3 regions of the Photorhabdus machadonis genome follow, and region 1 is predicted to be linked to each of the others. Evidence: predicted binding sites of a transcription regulator. Region 1 holds the regulator's gene; each other region holds the start of a gene.
The links. The regulator CRP, encoded in region 1, controls carbon source genes, mostly activating them, when cyclic AMP is high. The targets are predictions, from matches to a motif close to ATGTGANNNNNNTCACAT.
Positions count from the first base shown of each region.

Region 2: a site for CRP is predicted at 4,431-4,448, ahead of gntK (gluconokinase). Genes of this name have one in related genera too.
Region 3: a site for CRP is predicted at 4,614-4,631, ahead of yrbN (protein YrbN). Genes of this name have one in related genera too.

Region 1 covers NZ_CP199761.1:426,941-432,832, forward strand. The annotation lists gene ACUN2T_RS02110 (aminodeoxychorismate synthase component II) at 1-421, shown strand, start outside; gene argD (bifunctional acetylornithine/succinyldiaminopimelate transaminase) at 545-1,756, shown strand; gene crp (cAMP-activated global transcriptional regulator CRP) at 1,805-2,437, opposite strand; gene ACUN2T_RS02125 (OsmC family protein) at 2,759-3,166, shown strand; gene ACUN2T_RS02130 (phosphoribulokinase) at 3,289-4,158, opposite strand; gene ACUN2T_RS02135 (YheU family protein) at 4,179-4,397, opposite strand; gene ACUN2T_RS02140 (hydrolase) at 4,394-5,374, opposite strand; gene ACUN2T_RS02145 (LysE family translocator) at 5,478-5,892, shown strand, end outside.
Region 2 covers NZ_CP199761.1:640,003-645,894, reverse strand. The annotation lists gene ACUN2T_RS03085 (SGNH/GDSL hydrolase family protein) at 1-1,146, shown strand, start outside; gene ACUN2T_RS03080 (GNAT family N-acetyltransferase) at 1,354-2,277, shown strand; gene gntU (gluconate transporter) at 2,438-3,775, opposite strand; gene gntK (gluconokinase) at 3,775-4,314, opposite strand; gene gntR (gluconate operon transcriptional repressor GntR) at 4,482-5,477, opposite strand.
Region 3 covers NZ_CP199761.1:4,919,949-4,925,840, reverse strand. The annotation lists gene truB (tRNA pseudouridine(55) synthase TruB) at 1-757, shown strand, start outside; gene rpsO (30S ribosomal protein S15) at 880-1,149, shown strand; gene pnp (polyribonucleotide nucleotidyltransferase) at 1,395-3,524, shown strand; gene nlpI (lipoprotein NlpI) at 3,648-4,535, shown strand; gene yrbN (protein YrbN) at 4,637-4,717, shown strand; gene ACUN2T_RS23635 (DEAD/DEAH family ATP-dependent RNA helicase) at 4,707-5,892, shown strand, end outside.

The sequences.
Region 1 (5,892 bases):
CCCTTGTACCCCAAATGAAGCAGGAATTTCTCTGGTTGCGATTTCTCATTTTTCGGATAAATTGCCGATTCTGGGTGTTTGTCTTGGGCATCAGGCAATTGGGCAGGCATTCGGGGCCAGTGTGGTAAAAGCCAGGGAAGTGATGCATGGGAAAACTTCTGCCATTCATCATAATCAGCAAGGTGTGTTCAAAGGACTAAACCGGCCATTAACGGTTACCCGTTACCATTCATTGGTGATTGCTGCAGAGACTTTACCCGCCGTTTTTGAAGTCACTGCATGGAGTCAGCATAACGGCAATGTAGATGAGATTATGGGAATTCGTCATCGTACTCTGCCCCTGGAAGGTGTGCAGTTCCATCCTGAAAGTATTCTCAGTGAACAAGGGCACCAGCTACTGAGTAACTTTCTTAGATATTAACCCGATACCAATAATTTCTTCATTTATTCATCTTTTTCATTTGCCCATCTTTGATTTTTTATGCATATTAAATGATTATATTTTCATTTTTGAATGGCGTATATATAAAAAACGGGTGGGAAAATGATGGAGCATGCTGGAGTAAACAGAAATACATACGATCAAGTCATGTTGCCAATTTATTCACCGGCCCAGTTTATACCGGTGAAAGGGCAAGGCAGTCGTGTATGGGATCAGCAAGGGAAAGAATATATTGATTTTGCCGGTGGTATTGCTGTTATGGCTTTGGGGCATTGTCACCCTGCATTAGTGGATGTTTTAACGCAGCAAGGGGAGAAACTTTGGCATATCAGTAATATTTTCACCAGTGAACCAGCTTTGATACTCGCGCAGAAACTGATTGATGCAACTTTTGCGGAGCGGGTATTTTTTGCCAACTCGGGAGCGGAAGCGAATGAAGCCGCATTTAAGCTGGCGCGTCACTATGCTATTACCCGTTACCATCCATATAAAACCAAAATCATCGCATTCCATCAGGGTTTTCATGGTCGTACTCTGTTTACTGTCTCTGTTGGTGGTCAACCAAAATACGCTGATGGTTTTGGGCCAAAACCCGCAGATATTATTCATGTGCCTTTTAATGACTTAAATGCAGTAAAGGCGGTCATGGATGATCATACTTGCGCTGTTGTATTAGAACCTGTTCAGGGTGAAGGGGGAGTCACGCCGGCGACACCCGCATTTATTCATGGGTTGCGTGAACTTTGCGATAAGCATCAGGTACTGCTGGTATTTGATGAAGTACAAAGTGGGATGGGACGTACCGGTAAGTTATTTTCTTATATGTATTATGATGTTGTGCCGGACATTATCACCACAGCGAAAGCATTGGGAAGTGGTTTCCCTGTTAGCGCTATGCTGACTACGGCGAATATCGCTTCGGCGATGGCACCGGGGACTCACGGCACAACTTATGGTGGTAATCCGCTGGCTTGCGCGGTTGCAAATGCCGCTTTTGACATTATCAATACGCCAGAGGTCTTGAATGGTGTTGAAAAACGGCATCATTTGATTGTGAATTTTCTGAACGATATCAATCAAAAATATTCGATATTTGGTGAAATCCGTGGCAAGGGATTGCTGATTGGTGCGGAACTAAAAGCGCAGTATCAGGGAAAATCTAAAGAGATCCTGCAACTGGCGGCTGAAAATGGTCTGATGTTATTGAGTGCTGGTAGTGATGTACTGCGTTTCACGCCTTCGCTGATTATCAGTGAAGAGGAGATAGCCCAAGGGATGGAACGGCTGGAGAAGGCAATTAGCCAGTTGGTGTAACAAGGATAAGAGAAATCAGCGCAGTATCATGCGCTGATTAATCCGGAATTAACGTGTACCGTAAACAACAATTGTTTTGCCGTGTGCGGAGATCAGGTTTTGATCTTCCAGCATTTTCAGAATACGGCCAACCGTTTCACGGGAACAGCCAACAATCTGGCCAATTTCCTGACGAGTGATTTTGATTTGCATCCCGTCAGGGTGAGTCATTGCATCGGGTTGTTTCGCCAGATTCAGTAAAGTCTGAGCAATCCGGCCGGTCACATCCAGGAAAGCCAGGTTACCGACTTTCTCAGAAGTTGTTTGCAAACGGCTTGCCATTTGGGCAGATAAACGCATTAAAATATCCGGGTTTACCTGAATCAGTTGACGGAATTTTTTATAGGAAATTTCCGCTACTTCACAGGCGCTTTTGGCCCGTACCCAGGCTGTACGCTCTTGTCCTTCTTCAAATAATCCAAGTTCGCCAATGAAATCTCCCTGGTTTAAATAGGAGAGGATCATCTCTTTGCCTTCTTCATCTTTAATCAAAACTGCAACAGAACCTTTTACGATGTAGTAAAGCGTCTCTGCTTTTTCGCCTTGATGAATAAGCGTGCTTTTGGATGGATATTTATGAATATGGCAGTGTGACAAAAACCATTCAAGAGTGGGGTCTGTTTGTGGCTTGCCGAGAACCATTCGCTTCATCCTCTGTTGTTATCGCTGCCTAAATAACACGAGAACCTAAAAGTTTCTCGTCAGGCTGGCATATAAAGACACTAGCTTAACATATTAGTTTGCTGAAAAACCGACAGGTGAGGGTTTTATATAGGTTATCTGAAATTTGAAACTTGAGTATTGATCTTAACCCACATATACCTGGACCTGCTTCTGTTTTTAACACAGGAAAAGGTTTCTGTCTTGTCTTGTATTGTTTCAGCACAATAAACTGCTCATTAGATTGCCAGTTTAATACTGAAAGAGTAGGCTTTGATGCAAAAAATGACTTAAGAGGTACTTATGCAAGCGCGGGTAAAATGGGTTGAAGGGTTGTCTCTTTTGGGGGAGTCGTCTTCGGGCCATCAGATCATGATGGATGGAAATGCTGGTGATAAGGCACCAAGCCCAATGGAAATGGTATTAATGGCAGTGGGTGGTTGCAGCACGATTGATGTTATTTCTATTTTACAGAAAGGCAGATATGACCTAAAAGATTGTGAAGTGAAATTAACCTCCCGCCGTCGTGAAGAGGCACCACGCTTGTTTACTTCTATTAATCTGCATTTTATTGTTACCGGCAAGGATTTAACAGAGAAAGCGGTTGAACGTGCCGTCACGCTTTCTGCTGAGAAATATTGTTCTGTTTCGTTGATGTTGGGGAAATCAGTTGAGCTTACCCACAGCTTTGAAATTAAAGAGACAGATTAAGATATTATTTCCTGATTGAAAAATAACGACAGGTAACTAATATCAGTTACCTGTTTTTTTAACTGAATAATATAAGAAGTGGATTCAAACACTGGGTTTTCTAGATTTATCCCAGGTTTTGATCAACAAATTTTTTCCCCTTCCAGTAATCGCTGTACCAATGGTGTCATAATTAATTCCATGGCCAGTCCCATTTTTCCGCCGGGAACCACGATGGTATTAATACTTGAAACGAATGAGCCCTGTAACATGGATAACAAATACGGGAAATCAATTTGAGTCAGATCACGGAAACGGATGACGATAAAACTTTCATCCAGAGAAGGAATGGCTTTGGCTGAAAATGGATTGGACGTATCAACAGTCGGGACGCGCTGGAAATTTATATGTGTCCGGGAAAATTGGGGGGTAATGTAGTTAATATAATCATCCATAGAACGAACAACGGAATCCATCACGGCTTCCTGTGAGTGTCCCCGTTCTCCGGTATCGCGGATAAGTTTCTGTATCCATTCAAGGTTGACAATCGGCACCACCCCCACCAGCAGATCGACATGACTGGCAACATTATGTTGTGGTGTTACCACGCCACCGTGCAGGCCTTCATAAAACAGCACATCGGTCTGCTTTGGTAAGGTTTCCCACGGAGTAAATGTACCGGGGAGCTGGTTGTAAGGCACTGCGTCATCATAGGTGTGAAGGTACTTACGGCAGCGGCCTTCACCGGTCTCACCATAGTCAATCATGGTTTTCTCCAGCATGCCAAAATCATTGGCTTCTGGCCCAAAATAACTGATATGTCTGCCTTGCTCTTTGGCTTTACGGATTGCTGCGTCCATTTCAGGGCGGGTATAACGGTGGAAACTGTCTCCTTCTATCTGTGCTGCGCTGATGTTAAGTTGCTGGAAAATCTTACGGAAAGCTAAACTGGTTGTTGTTGTTCCGGCACCGCTGGAGCCGGTAATCGCAATAATTGGATGTTTGGCGGACATAAGCAGTAAACTCCATAGTGTTAAGAATGGAACATTTCTTTTGGCATAATATTGATGCTCTCATGCAGTTCAGACCACACCAGCATAACATCCCCCTGTTCCAACTGACGACGTATGTCAGCGACTTTCTGCTCAAGGGATTTTTCATCTTCGCCGTAGTCAGTGCCTTCCCGCAGGATAAAACTCTCTATCAAATTTAGCAGAGTTTCTGGTTCCAGTTGTTGCCATGGAATAATCATCGTTGTTGCTCCGGATAAGATGACAGCCAGCTTGGAATACGTTGTTCCAGCCACATTTGTGGTTTCTTCAGTGAACCACTGACAAAGCCGACATGTCCACCGTATTCTGTTAATTGGTATTCAATATTTTTGGGTAGTGTTTTGAGGTCGGGAACGACTTCCGGTGTCATAAAAGGATCGTCTTTTGCATGAATAATCAACAGTGGCACAGTAATGTCAGGCAGGCGTGGCAGAGCGCTGCACTGGCGGTAGTAGTCCGCTGCATCTTTAAAACAGTGGATTTTTGCGGTCACAATTTCATCAAATTCTCGAATATGCTTCAATCCTTTTACCTGAGACAGATTGATAGGTAGCGAACCCGGGTAGCGGAGCAATTTGCGGGTAACATTACGTTTTAGATTGTTAAGCAAATAGCGCTCGTAAACCTGAGAAAATCCTTTTTCTATCCGGCTGGAACAGGCTTCTAACATCAGAGGGGCAGAAACAATGACTGCTGCATTGAGCTGGGCCTGCGTTTTTTCTTCTGCCAGATAGCAGGCCAGCATATTACCGCCGACTGAATAACCCACGGCTGAGGTTGGTATATCACCGTAGGTCTGTTTTAACCAGTTCAGAAAATAACGGGCATCGCTTGTTTCGCCAGAATGATAGAGACGTTTTTGGCGGTTCGGTTCACCACTGCATCCACGGAAATGCATGACAACGCCAAGCCAGCCTTTTTTCTGACAAGTATGAAGCAAACCGTGAGCATAAGGGCTATGGAAACTGCCTTCCAGACCATGAAACAGGATTAGCCGTGGCTTATGTGCTGCGGTTGCTGGATCTTCACTCCATGCCAGGTCAACAAAATCGTTATCTGGCAGATTAAGTCGTTGCCAGTAGGGTTGCAGTTCAGGATACCGCCGCACCAGACGCGGGAGCAATGTTTGCAAATGCGGATTACTGGCTCCGGTTAGAGGACGAAAGATATCGGACATAATGGTTTCGAGTTAAATTGATTAGTTATCTTGTATGGTGAATAACATACTGATATTTTCTGTGAAAGGGAAACGCCATTATTCAGGATGAAAGGAACCATTCATGACAGCAAGCCTGATTTTTTCATTAACAACTTTTTTGTTTATTTCTGCTATTACCCCAGGTCCAAACAATATGTTACTGACCTCATCGGGTGCAAACTTTGGTTTTATCCGTTCTTTGGGATTGATATTTGGGATTCTTCTGGGAATGCAGACGATTTTATATCTGTCCGCTTTCGGTGTGGCGGCATTACTGCTGGTTTATCCTACTATTCACACGATAATGAAAATAGCGGGTAGTCTCTATTTACTGTGGTTAGCATGGAAAACGGCAACAGCCAGTTACCGGCGTCTGGATACCCAAGGTGGCGTTGTCATCAAGCCGGTGCGTTGGTATCAGGGTTGGTTATTACAGTTCCTGAATCCGAAAGCCTGGCTGATGGGGTTGGGATCGGTTGGCAGTTACAGTATTGCAG
Region 2 (5,892 bases), 210 kb from region 1:
TTGATATCATGCCATAAGCAAAGACCAGAGCCGTTGCCAACGCAACAGCCTGCAAAAGCAAACCAGCAGTTAACAGACTTTGGTGAACCCAATATCACCTTACTGGCAGATAAACTTCACAACAGCCGCCATAATCAACTGCATTTTGTTCAGATAGGTGATTCTCACACTGCCGCAGACTTTTTTACTGGCAAACTCCGTTCTCTATTACAGAAACGTTTTGGCGATGCAGGTATTGGCTTTATCAGCCCAATAAATGTGCCTGGCCAACGTAACGCGATAATCAGTATGACAGGTAATAAACGACAATGGGAACTCACGACCAGTCGCAAAGATAATCGGCCCGATTTCCCTCTCGGTGGTGCAATTGCAGAACCCGATAGCCAAACAAGTCAATTAATTTTGGAACTGTTCGCATCATCTCGAGATCGCTATCAACTTAAAACGCTATATCAGGCAACTGATGATTCTCAGATTCAGGTTCAGTCTGCAACCAAGAGAATACTTAAATTACCGGCAACTCACGGTCAATGGCAATTTTCTACCGAAGAATCGGTCACATTCCCGGTTAATATTATGGCGATACAAAATAATCAGTTAGAATTAGGTGGCTGGTTTATCCAACGTAAACAACCAGGTGTTATGTTGTCCTCTTTAGGTATTAATGGCGCAACCATTAATACGATCGATAAGTGGCAGCCACAATGGATTAATACATTAGCGCAAATGCGCCCCGATATGGTAATCCTCGCTTATGGCACCAATGAAGCATTTAATGATTCTCTAGACTTATCAAATTATCATCAGCAACTGGAAACCAAGGTAAAACAAATTCGTAATCATTTACCACAAACAGTTATCCTTATTATCGGTCCAAGTGATTCCTTGAAAAACAGTCAAGCAGCAAATTGTACAACACAACAACCAGCAATGTTGAATGATGTCATCCGTATTCAGCAGGAAGTCGCTCAAGAGCAGCACACGCTATTCTGGAACTGGCGTGAATATATGGGTGGAGAGTGTTCAATTAGAGCCTGGGCACAACAAGATCTTGCACGCCCAGATTATGTTCACCTTTCAGCCACAGGCTATGAGCGCAGTGCTAAAGCTTTATATCAGCAATTAATAAGTATTCTCGATCAATAAGCAACAATGAAGCTTCATTGGGAATCGGACTAAATACCCGTATTGTATTTAGGGCAAAAAAATCTTAGAGTTGTGAACGACAATATGAGCAAGTTCACAAGGTATCAATTTAATTAAAGATAAATTATCTTTTTCACTATATTGAATGCAATAAAAAATAAGTTTATGCCATCTGTAACACATAGCATTAAAAAGAGTATTTAAAATATGATTTTTTCAAAAAAATATCCTAAAGGTTCTATAAGAAGATTCATTTCCGGCTGGAAAGAATGTAGTTTTGAACGTTACCAACAAGCCTATTCTCTTTATGGCGGTGGAATATCTACTCACCCCAATATTGTAAGTTTTTTAAACAAAAAATTTGGGAATAATTTTATCTTTTACGTTAAAGAAAACCCAAAAACAGAAAATGTTATCGAAGGTGCATACTTTACATGCAAAGATCATCATCTGGCAGCAAGTCATCAAAAAAATTACCATTTCTTCACTTATGATGAAATTATCTTTCCTATCGCCAAGCATCTAAAAACCCTAATCCCAGGGAAATCTAAAGCCATTTCGCTCCTGCACAAAGAAAATTTTATCAACGTTTGTTATGGTCGGTTAAACAAACGAACAGTCTGTCTTGCTAAAGATAATTTTTCTTATAAAACAAGAAGAAATCGAAGTAATGAAATTAACAAATTTAAGCGTTCTGGTGGGGAAATACATCAAATTAACGATTTTACCTGTCAAGAGTTCGTCAATATTTACACTACACTGTACGAAAAACGCTGGACATATAAAACGCACAATGAAGAAGAAAAAGAAAAATTAATTGAATTATATACCGAGCTCAAACAACATCTGTACGGGAACGTCTTAACTATCAATGGCACCCCGGTAGCTTACGATCTCGTCATAAAAGCAGACAGTCCCCAGTGGATTTCATTTGACGCAGTAGACGGTGGGCTCGATCCTGAATATTCCAATCTCAGTGTTGGCAGTATTTTAATGTGGTTAAATATTCATAACGCTTCAGACCTCTGCCAGCAACATCAAAAAACTATGCGTTATTCTATTGGCAGGCCTTCTCTTAGCTATAAAGATCGCTGGTGCAATCGTCATCCATTAGTAAGGAGCTTATTCTAGTTTCATCAATATCCTTACACAACTAACTTATATGGCTTATATGGCCGTTTTCATAGAAAACGGCATTAATTTAACATCCCCAAAAAGTACTTTACGTTTTAGCTCTTAAAAGCTTCATCTTCTCATCTTGTAACAGCACCTTAAAAACCCAGCAAGGGCATTACATCATGGCAAAGAAAACCATCCCAACCACAGCTCCCGTTATTCCAAGAATAGTTTCCATAATTGACCAGGTTTTCAGTGTTTGAGATTCTGTCGCGCCAGTAAATTTACCGAACAACCAGAAACCGGAATCATTAACATGGCTCAATACCAGAGACCCCCCAGCAATACAGATTGAAAGGGCAGCCAGTTGGGCCCCAGAATATTCCAATACATCGGCAACTGGCAGGATCAAACTAACGGTTGTCAGGCAGGCAACGGTCGCAGACCCTTGCATAACACGTACGGTACCAGCAAGGATAAAACACGCTAATGCAATTGGCAGACCCGCGCCAATCAATGCATTGCCCAACGCAGGGCCAACCCCAGAATCCACCAACACTTGTTTGAATACACCACCGGCCCCGGTAACCAACAAAATAATTCCAGCCGGCTGAATAGCCGAAGAGCAAATATCCATCACTTTTTCTTTACTCATCCCACGACGAATTGCCAGACCATAAATGGCAACCAGGCAAGCAACCAGAATCGCAGAGAATGGGTGACCGATGAATTCAAGCCACAAATACAATTCAGAACCTTGTTCAACAAAACTCTCACCAACAGCTTTTAAACCAACCAAAGCCAAAGGGAGCAAAACCAGCGACAAGCTCAAACCAAAAGATGGCATTTTACCTTGACCAAGACTTGGTTCACTTATATCAGCGGGTAAATCCAAGGTGACATATTGACTGACGAAACTACCAAAGATTGGACCGGCCAGTAACATCCCCGGAATCGCTGCACTGATACCAATCAGGATCATCCAGCCAAAATCAGCATTCATCTGTGAAGCCAACAACATCGGAACTGGGCCGGGTAACAGAAACGCTGCGGCTGCCGCAACACCGGCAAACAAAGGAATAACCAGTTTCACTACGTTACCGCCAGTACGGCGCGCGACTGCAAATGCTACACCAATCAATAAAACAATCGCTACATCAAAAAACAGCGGTAAAGCACAAACCAGACCAGCAATCCCCAATGAATAATGCGCACGGCTTTCACCAAAACTATTTAGTAATTTAATCGCAATCTGATCCAGAGCACCGGTTTCATGCAGCACCTTACCAAACATCGCACCCAGTGCGACAACAATCGCCAGAAAACCTAATGTTCCCCCCATTCCTTCTTGCATTGTTTCGGTAATTTTATCCAATGGCATACCAGAAAAAACACCCGCCCCCATAGAAACCAGTATTAACGCAACAAAAGCGTGTATTCTGGCCTTCATCACCAGAAACAGTAGTAAAAGAACAGAGCCAACTGCTGTCAGCACTAAGGTCAAAGTACTCATTATTTTTCCCCTGAAATGACACTATTAATTATTCTTATTGAGTGATTAATCACTTCATCAAGAGACGATCTAATATCGATCAGATAAACATCCTTTTCATCACTACCCGGTTCTTCTAATGCCTCAAATTGAGATACCAACATTTGAGGTTTAAAGAAATGATCTTTACGTGCTTTCAACCGATTTTCAATTAAATCAAAGTCACCTTTCATATAAAGAAATGACAGATCCTGATTATTATCACGCAACATATCCCGGTAATGCTTTTTTAAAGCAGAACAAACAATCAGGGAAACCGGATTTGTGCGTTGCATGGCAAAAACCGCATCATTTAGTGATTTCAACCAAGGCTTACGATCTTCATCATTCAGTGCATAGCCTTTAGCCATCTTATTAATATTAGATCTTGGGTGTAAAAAATCACCATCTAAAAAAGCGGAGTCCAGTTTATAAGCCACGGCATTGGCAACAACAGATTTACCACTGCCGGATACCCCCATAAGCACAAAAACATGATTCGAATGCTGGGTATCTCTCATATCAACTCCTTAGCGCAGATATTTCACCCACAAAATGTTACCGGTAACTATTATCGGTAACATTATCAGAAGTAGAGGTAAGTTTCGCAACAACACGGAATACTCAAGAAATGAAAATGTGATGTTTATCGCAAATAAATTCAAAAAATGTGGATCCAATCAACCGATTAAATACTTTCTCCTAAGGATAACTGAAAACCGATATCGATCATTTTCTGTGGTAAATGTTCACCTTTCAGCCGTGCCATCAATAATCCAGCAGCCTTCCGTCCCATTAAGTCACGAGGTGTCAACACACTGGCAAGTTTTGGTGTCATCACCTGACCAACATCGTGACCATGAAAACCAGCTATCGCAATATCATGCGGTACAGCTATCCCCTGACGCTGGCACTCAAAAATCGCGCCAATAGCGAGGTCATCATTGGTACAAAACAGACCATCCACATCAGGATACTTTGTTCGCGCTTCATTCAGTAACTGCCCCCCTAAGGTATAAGAAGAGCTGTCAGGTGTCATGACCTTACCTGGCTTTAAACCTACGCTTCTCATTGCAGTCTCATAACCTTCCAGACGAATAATGGTCCTTTCATCCTGCCTTGCGCCAAGATAAATCACCCGCTGACAACCACGCTCAATCATTGCCATTGTCATCTGTCGGGCTGCTTCAAAGTTATCAATACCGACTGCCGTATCGAAACAAGGAGAAACACAGTCCATCAGCTCAACGACGGGGATCCCGGCCGTTTTCAACATCTTCAAGGTTCGCGGTGTGTGAGTACGTTCAGAAAGAATCAAGCCATCAATATTGTAAGAAAGCAGGGAAATTAAACGTTCTTCTTCCTTCTCTGAATGGTAACCATAGTGAGCCAGCATGGTTTGATAACCATTACGATCTGTCACATATTCGATACCACGGATAACTTCCGCAAAAACCTGGTTAGTCAAAGAAGGCAACAAAACACCGATAGCATGACTAGTAGAATTAGAAAGAATATCCGGCACTCGGTTCGGGATATAACCTAATTCATCCAAAGCATCAGCTATTTTCTTTCGCAATGGCTCAGAAACTTGATCGGGGTTACGCAAAAAACGACTTACCGTCATTTTTGTAACGCCAACACGATCAGCCACATCTTGTAAAATAGGACGTTTTTTCTTCATATTTCAATGCAATACAAAATTAGTAAAGTTTAGGATAATAAACACAGTGCTATGACATATTTATACACTATCAGGATACGCTTTTTTCGAATTTAGTCTGGTAGTGGAAGCGTGATCCCGATTTGTTATCTATTCAGACTCTGTAGAACAATTTTCAGTCAATATATAATGTGAAATACAACGATAACATTTATCTACAATTCCAGCAAAAATGTAAAATTTAACAGGCAATGTTTTCTATAGTGTTTGTCGGTTAACCTCAGATAGAATTAAAGTACTAAGCTACTAATTAACTTACTACTACCTGCTATTGAAATTATCTCCCAGAAAAACACCATTACGGGTACTAATACGAGAACGGTAACAACATAAAATGCAAGAGAAATGATACCCCCATTTACCGCAATGCTCATAA
Region 3 (5,892 bases), 840 kb from region 1:
TTCCCAGTTCTTACTTGATTCTGATAAGCGTTATCGGGTGATAGCCCGTCTTGGTCAGCGTACTGACACATCTGATTCACACGGGCAGATCATCAGTGAAAGAGCAATCCGGCTAGATCCGGTTCAGCTTAATGAAGCTTTGGCTAAATTCCGCGGTGATACCATGCAAATTCCTTCGATGTATTCTGCACTGAAACATCAGGGGAAACCACTGTATGAATATGCCCGTCAAGGTATTGAAGTAGAACGGGAAGCACGGCCAATTACGGTCTATGAATTACAGTTTATCCGCTGGGAAGATGATGAACTGGAATTGGAAATACACTGTTCGAAAGGAACTTATATTCGCACTATTATTGATGACTTAGGCGAATTATTAGGTTGTGGTGCTCACGTTATTTATTTACGTCGTTTACAGGTAGCGAATTATCCAAATGATCGAATGGTTACGCTTGAGCAATTATATGAGTTGCAAAAGCAGGCTGAAGATCGGGAAATACCTGTAGACGAATTAATTGATTTGTTGTTATTACCAATGGATAGTGCAGTTGCTCATTTCCCAGAGGTTAATTTACTTCCGGTAGTTGCGGCTTATTTTAAACAAGGTCAGGCGGTACGAAGTGCTAAATCTCTGGCTCTGGTTGAGAGTATGGTGCGCGTAACTGAGGGTGATGAACGTAAATTCATTGGCATTGCTGTTATCAATGATGATGGGCTTATTGCTCCTCGCCGTTTGGTTGTTGAAAACCAGGATTAGGGTATTTGGGGCTATCTTGCGCTTAACTTGTTTGCAGCGTAGAATGGCGCAGCTATATGTTGGGTGGCTGAATTAGAGATCGGCACCTGTAATTTTAATTTATGTATTTTTGGAGTTGTAATATGTCTCTAAGTACTGAAGCAAAAGCGCAAATTATTGCTGAATTTGGTCGTGATGCAAATGACAGTGGTTCTAGTGAAGTGCAGATTGCTCTGCTGACCGCACAAATTAACCACTTGCAAGGCCATTTTTCAGAGCACAAAAAAGATCACCATAGCCGTCGTGGTCTGCTGCGCATGGTTTCTCAGCGTCGTAAATTGCTGGACTATCTGAAGCGTAAGAATGTAACAAGTTACACTGCGCTGATTGGGCGTCTTGGCTTACGTCGCTAATCAAGCAAGTTTCAGTGGAAAGGGGCCATTATGGCCCCTTTTCTTCTGAGAAGTCATCATATGTAACAGCATAAGAATACTGATGATGATTTTGGGGTAAGGCTCTTCGGTTACAGAGGTTCGCGCGGCTAATGAGAGTGCTTAAAAGAGTGAGCGCTGTCATTAGTCGCGAGGATGTGGCATGAAGAGATCATTCATTGTTGTCTGCTGAATATCAAAGACAACGTTAACGAAAGGATATTATTTTGCTGAATCCGATTGTTCGTAAATTTCAATATGGTCAACACACCGTTACTATCGAAACGGGTATGATGGCTCGCCAGGCCACGGCTGCTGTCATGGTCAATATGGATGACACTGCTGTATTCGTCACTGTTGTTGGTCAGAAAAAAGTAAAAGCTGGTCAGGGTTTCTTCCCGCTGACTGTTAACTATCAGGAGCGTACTTACGCCGCAGGCCGTATCCCAGGCAGCTTCTTCCGTCGTGAAGGTCGCCCAGGAGAAGGCGAAACGCTGGTAGCCCGTTTGATTGATCGCCCTTTGCGTCCTCTGTTTCCGGAAGGTTTCCTGAACGAGGTTCAGATTGTAGCCACTGTTGTTTCTGTCAATCCACAAATTAACCCAGATATCGTTGCAATGATTGGTGCTTCTGCTGCGCTGGCATTGTCTGGTATTCCATTCAATGGTCCGATTGGCGCTGCCCGCGTTGGTTATATTAATGATCAATATGTGCTGAACCCAACCAGTGATGAGCTAAAAAACAGCCGTTTGGATCTGGTGGTTTCAGGTACTGCCGGTGCTGTTTTGATGGTGGAATCTGAAGCAGATCTGCTGGCTGAAGAACAAATGCTGGGTGCGGTAGTGTTCGGTCATGATCAACAACAAGTGGTTATTGATAACATCAATGCGTTGGTTGCGGAAGCGGGCAAAGAGAAGTGGGATTGGGTGCCAGAATCTGTTAATCAGGCGTTGCATGATCGTGTAGCTGAATTAGCAGAAAGCCGTCTGGGTGATGCTTACCGTATCACTGAGAAACAGGAGCGTTATGCTCAGGTTGATGCTATCAAAGATGAAGTTACAGCAGCGCTGTTAGAACAGGACGAAACTTTGGAAGAAGCGGAAATCCATGAAATTCTGGGCAGCTTAGAGAAAAATGTTGTTCGTAGTCGTGTCTTACGCGGTGAACCACGTATTGATGGCCGTGAAAAAGATATGGTCCGTGCGTTGGACGTACGTACTGGTGTTCTGCCTCGTACTCACGGTTCTGCATTGTTTACCCGTGGTGAAACCCAGGCTCTGGTTACTGCGACTCTGGGGACAGAACGTGATGCACAGATCATTGATGAGCTGATGGGCGAACGTACAGATCGCTTCTTGCTGCACTATAATTTCCCTCCATATTCTGTTGGCGAAACAGGTATGATGGGTTCACCAAAACGTCGTGAAATTGGTCATGGCCGTTTGGCTAAACGTGGTGTATTGGCAGTTATGCCAAAAGCTAACGAGTTCCCATACACAGTTCGTGTAGTTTCTGAAATTACAGAATCTAACGGTTCATCTTCAATGGCATCTGTTTGTGGCGCATCTCTTGCGTTGATGGATGCAGGTGTGCCGATTAAAGCCGCTGTTGCTGGTATTGCAATGGGCCTGGTGAAAGAAGGTGATAACTTTGTTGTTCTGTCTGATATTTTGGGTGATGAAGATCATCTGGGTGACATGGACTTTAAAGTAGCGGGTAGCTGTGAAGGTGTCAGTGCGTTGCAAATGGATATCAAAATTGAAGGTATCACTCGTGAAATTATGCAAGTTGCTTTGAATCAGGCAAAAGGTGCGCGTTTGCATATCCTGAGCGTAATGGAACAGGCAATTAACAGCCCACGTAATGATATTTCTGAATTTGCGCCACGTATTCACACTATCAAGATCAACCCTGATAAGATCAAGGATGTTATCGGTAAAGGTGGTTCGGTTATCCGTGCATTGACTGAAGAAACCGGGACTACCATTGAGATTGAAGATGATGGCACAGTGAAAATTGCTGCAACTGATAGCGAAAAAGCGAAACATGCAATCAGTCGTATTGAAGAAATTACCGCAGAGATCGAAGTTAGCCGTATTTACGCTGGTAAGGTAACTCGTATCGTTGATTTCGGCGCATTTGTTGCTATTGGTGGTGGTAAAGAAGGTCTGGTACATATTTCTCAGATTGCTGATAAGCGCGTTGAGAAAGTGGCTGACTATTTGCAGGTTGGTCAGGAAGTATCAGTTAAAGTACTGGAAATTGATCGCCAGGGCCGTGTTCGCCTGAGCATCAAAGAAGCGACAGCCGGCACCGCAGTTGAGGAAGCACAACCAGCACCACAATCAGCAGAATAAATTTGATGTCATAAACGGTGTCTTGTAAAAAAGCGCCGTTTAACAGACTCAGGGCAGGAGGCCCAATAAATGCAATAGGTGATAGGGCATTCTTAATCAATGTCTGACTTTCGGGAGTAGGAAATGAATTTTTTTCTGCGCTGGTGTTATGCTGTAGCAATACTTATTTTGGCAGGATGCAGCAGCAGTAAGGATTGGCGTAAAAACGAAGTCTTTGCTATTCCATTACAACCTTCATTGCAGCAGGAAGTTATTCTGGCCCGTATGGAACAGATTCTTGCGAGTCGATCATTGACAGAAGATGAGTACGCACAGCTTTTATATGAGAGGGGTGTGCTGTATGATAGTCTCGGGCTAAGAGCCTTGGCACGGAATGATTTTTCTATTGCCTTGTCTATTCGGCCTAATATTCCAGAGATTTTTAATTATCTGGGAATTTACTTTACGCAGGCTGGCAATTTTGATGCCGCCTATGAAGCGTTTGATTCTGTATTAGAGCTTGATCCAACTTACAATTACGCGCGTCTGAACCGCGGCATCGCATTGTATTACGGTGGCCGGTATAAGTTAGCGCAGGATGATCTGCAGGCGTTTTATCAAGACGATCCAAATGATCCCTTCCGTTCGTTATGGTTATACCTGGTGGAAAAAGAATTTTATCCTAAAGGAGCGATGGTAAACTTGTCGCAACACTATGAAAGAGCGAACCGGGGGCAATGGGGCTGGAATATAGTTGAATTCTATTTAGGCAAAATCAGTGAATATACATTGATGGATCGCCTGAAAGAGAATGCAACAGATAACACTTCGCTCGCTGAGCATCTCAGTGAAACTGACTTCTATTTAGGTAAACATTACCTAAGTCTGGGGGACAAGGATAGCGCATCTGCGTTATTCAAGCTGACGGTGGCTAACAATGCACATAACTTTGTTGAGCACCGCTATGCATTGTTGGAATTGGCGCTGTTAGGCCAGGAACAAGACGACCTATCAGAATCGGACCAGCAATAGCTGACGAACATTTCGAGATCGATTTGCAAAGTCCATCATCTTGACCGATGAGGGCTTGTTTGTTCGTTTAATTACATACTTTGAGCCAGTTCACATTTTAAATGAAAATGACCGAAATTTTTTTCAATGCGTTATGTAGACTGGCCGCCATAACTAATGAGGCACCATTACATGACCACTGAAACTGAAATCTCCTTTGCTGATCTGGGTTTATCAGCACCTATTCTTTCTGCACTGGAAGATCTTGGCTATGAAAAGCCATCTCCAATCCAGCAACAATGTATCCCCCATTTATTAAATGGTCGTGATGTGCTGGGTATGGCACAGACCGGTAGTGGTAAAACGGCGGCATTCAGCCTGCCTTTATTGCATAACATCAATGCTGAACTGAAAGCTCCGCAGATCCTTGTGTTGGCACCGACCCGTGAACTGGCGGTACAGGTAGCTGAAGCGTGCGCGGACTTTTCTAAACATATGCGTAATGTGAATGTTGTTGCACTGTATGGTGGGCAACGTTATGACGTTCAGTTACGTGCTTTGCGCCAAGGTCCACAAATTGTTGTAGGTACACCTGGGCGTCTTCTGGATCACCTGAAGCGTGGTACTTTGGATCTTTCTAACCTGAGCGGTTTGGTTTTGGATGAAGCAGACGAAATGCTGCGCATGGGCTTCATTGAAGATGTTGAAAACATCATGAGCCAGATCCCCGCAGAGCACCAAACTGCGCTGTTCTCTGCAACGATGCCGGAAGCTATCCGCCGCATCACTCGTCGTTTCATGAACGATCCTCAGGAAGTGCGTATTCAGGCGAGTGTAACAACCCGTCCTGACATCAGCCAGAGCTACTGGTCTGTTTACGGTATGCGTAAAAATGAAGCGCTGGTGCGTTTCTTGGAAGCTGAAGATTTTGATGCTGCGATTATTTTCGTGCGTACCAAAAATGCAACGCTGGAAGTGGCAGAAGCACTGGAGCGTAGTGGTTACAATAGTGCGGCCCTGAACGGTGATATGAACCAGGCACTGCGTGAGCAGACACTGGAACGTCTGAAAGATGGTCGTTTGGATATTCTGATAGCAACGGATGTTGCAGCGCGTGGTCTGGATGTTGAGCGTATCAGTTTGGTCGTTAACTATGATATTCCAATGGATGCGGAATCTTATGTTCACCGTATTGGTCGTACAGGTCGTGCGGGACGTGCGGGACGTGCATTACTGTTTGTAGAAAACCGTGAACGCCGCCTGTTACGTAACGTTGAACGTACAATGAAGTTGACTATCCCTGAAGTTGAACTGCCGAATACTGAATTGCTGAGTCAGCGCCGTCTGGAAAAATTCGCGGCCAATGTGCAACAACAGC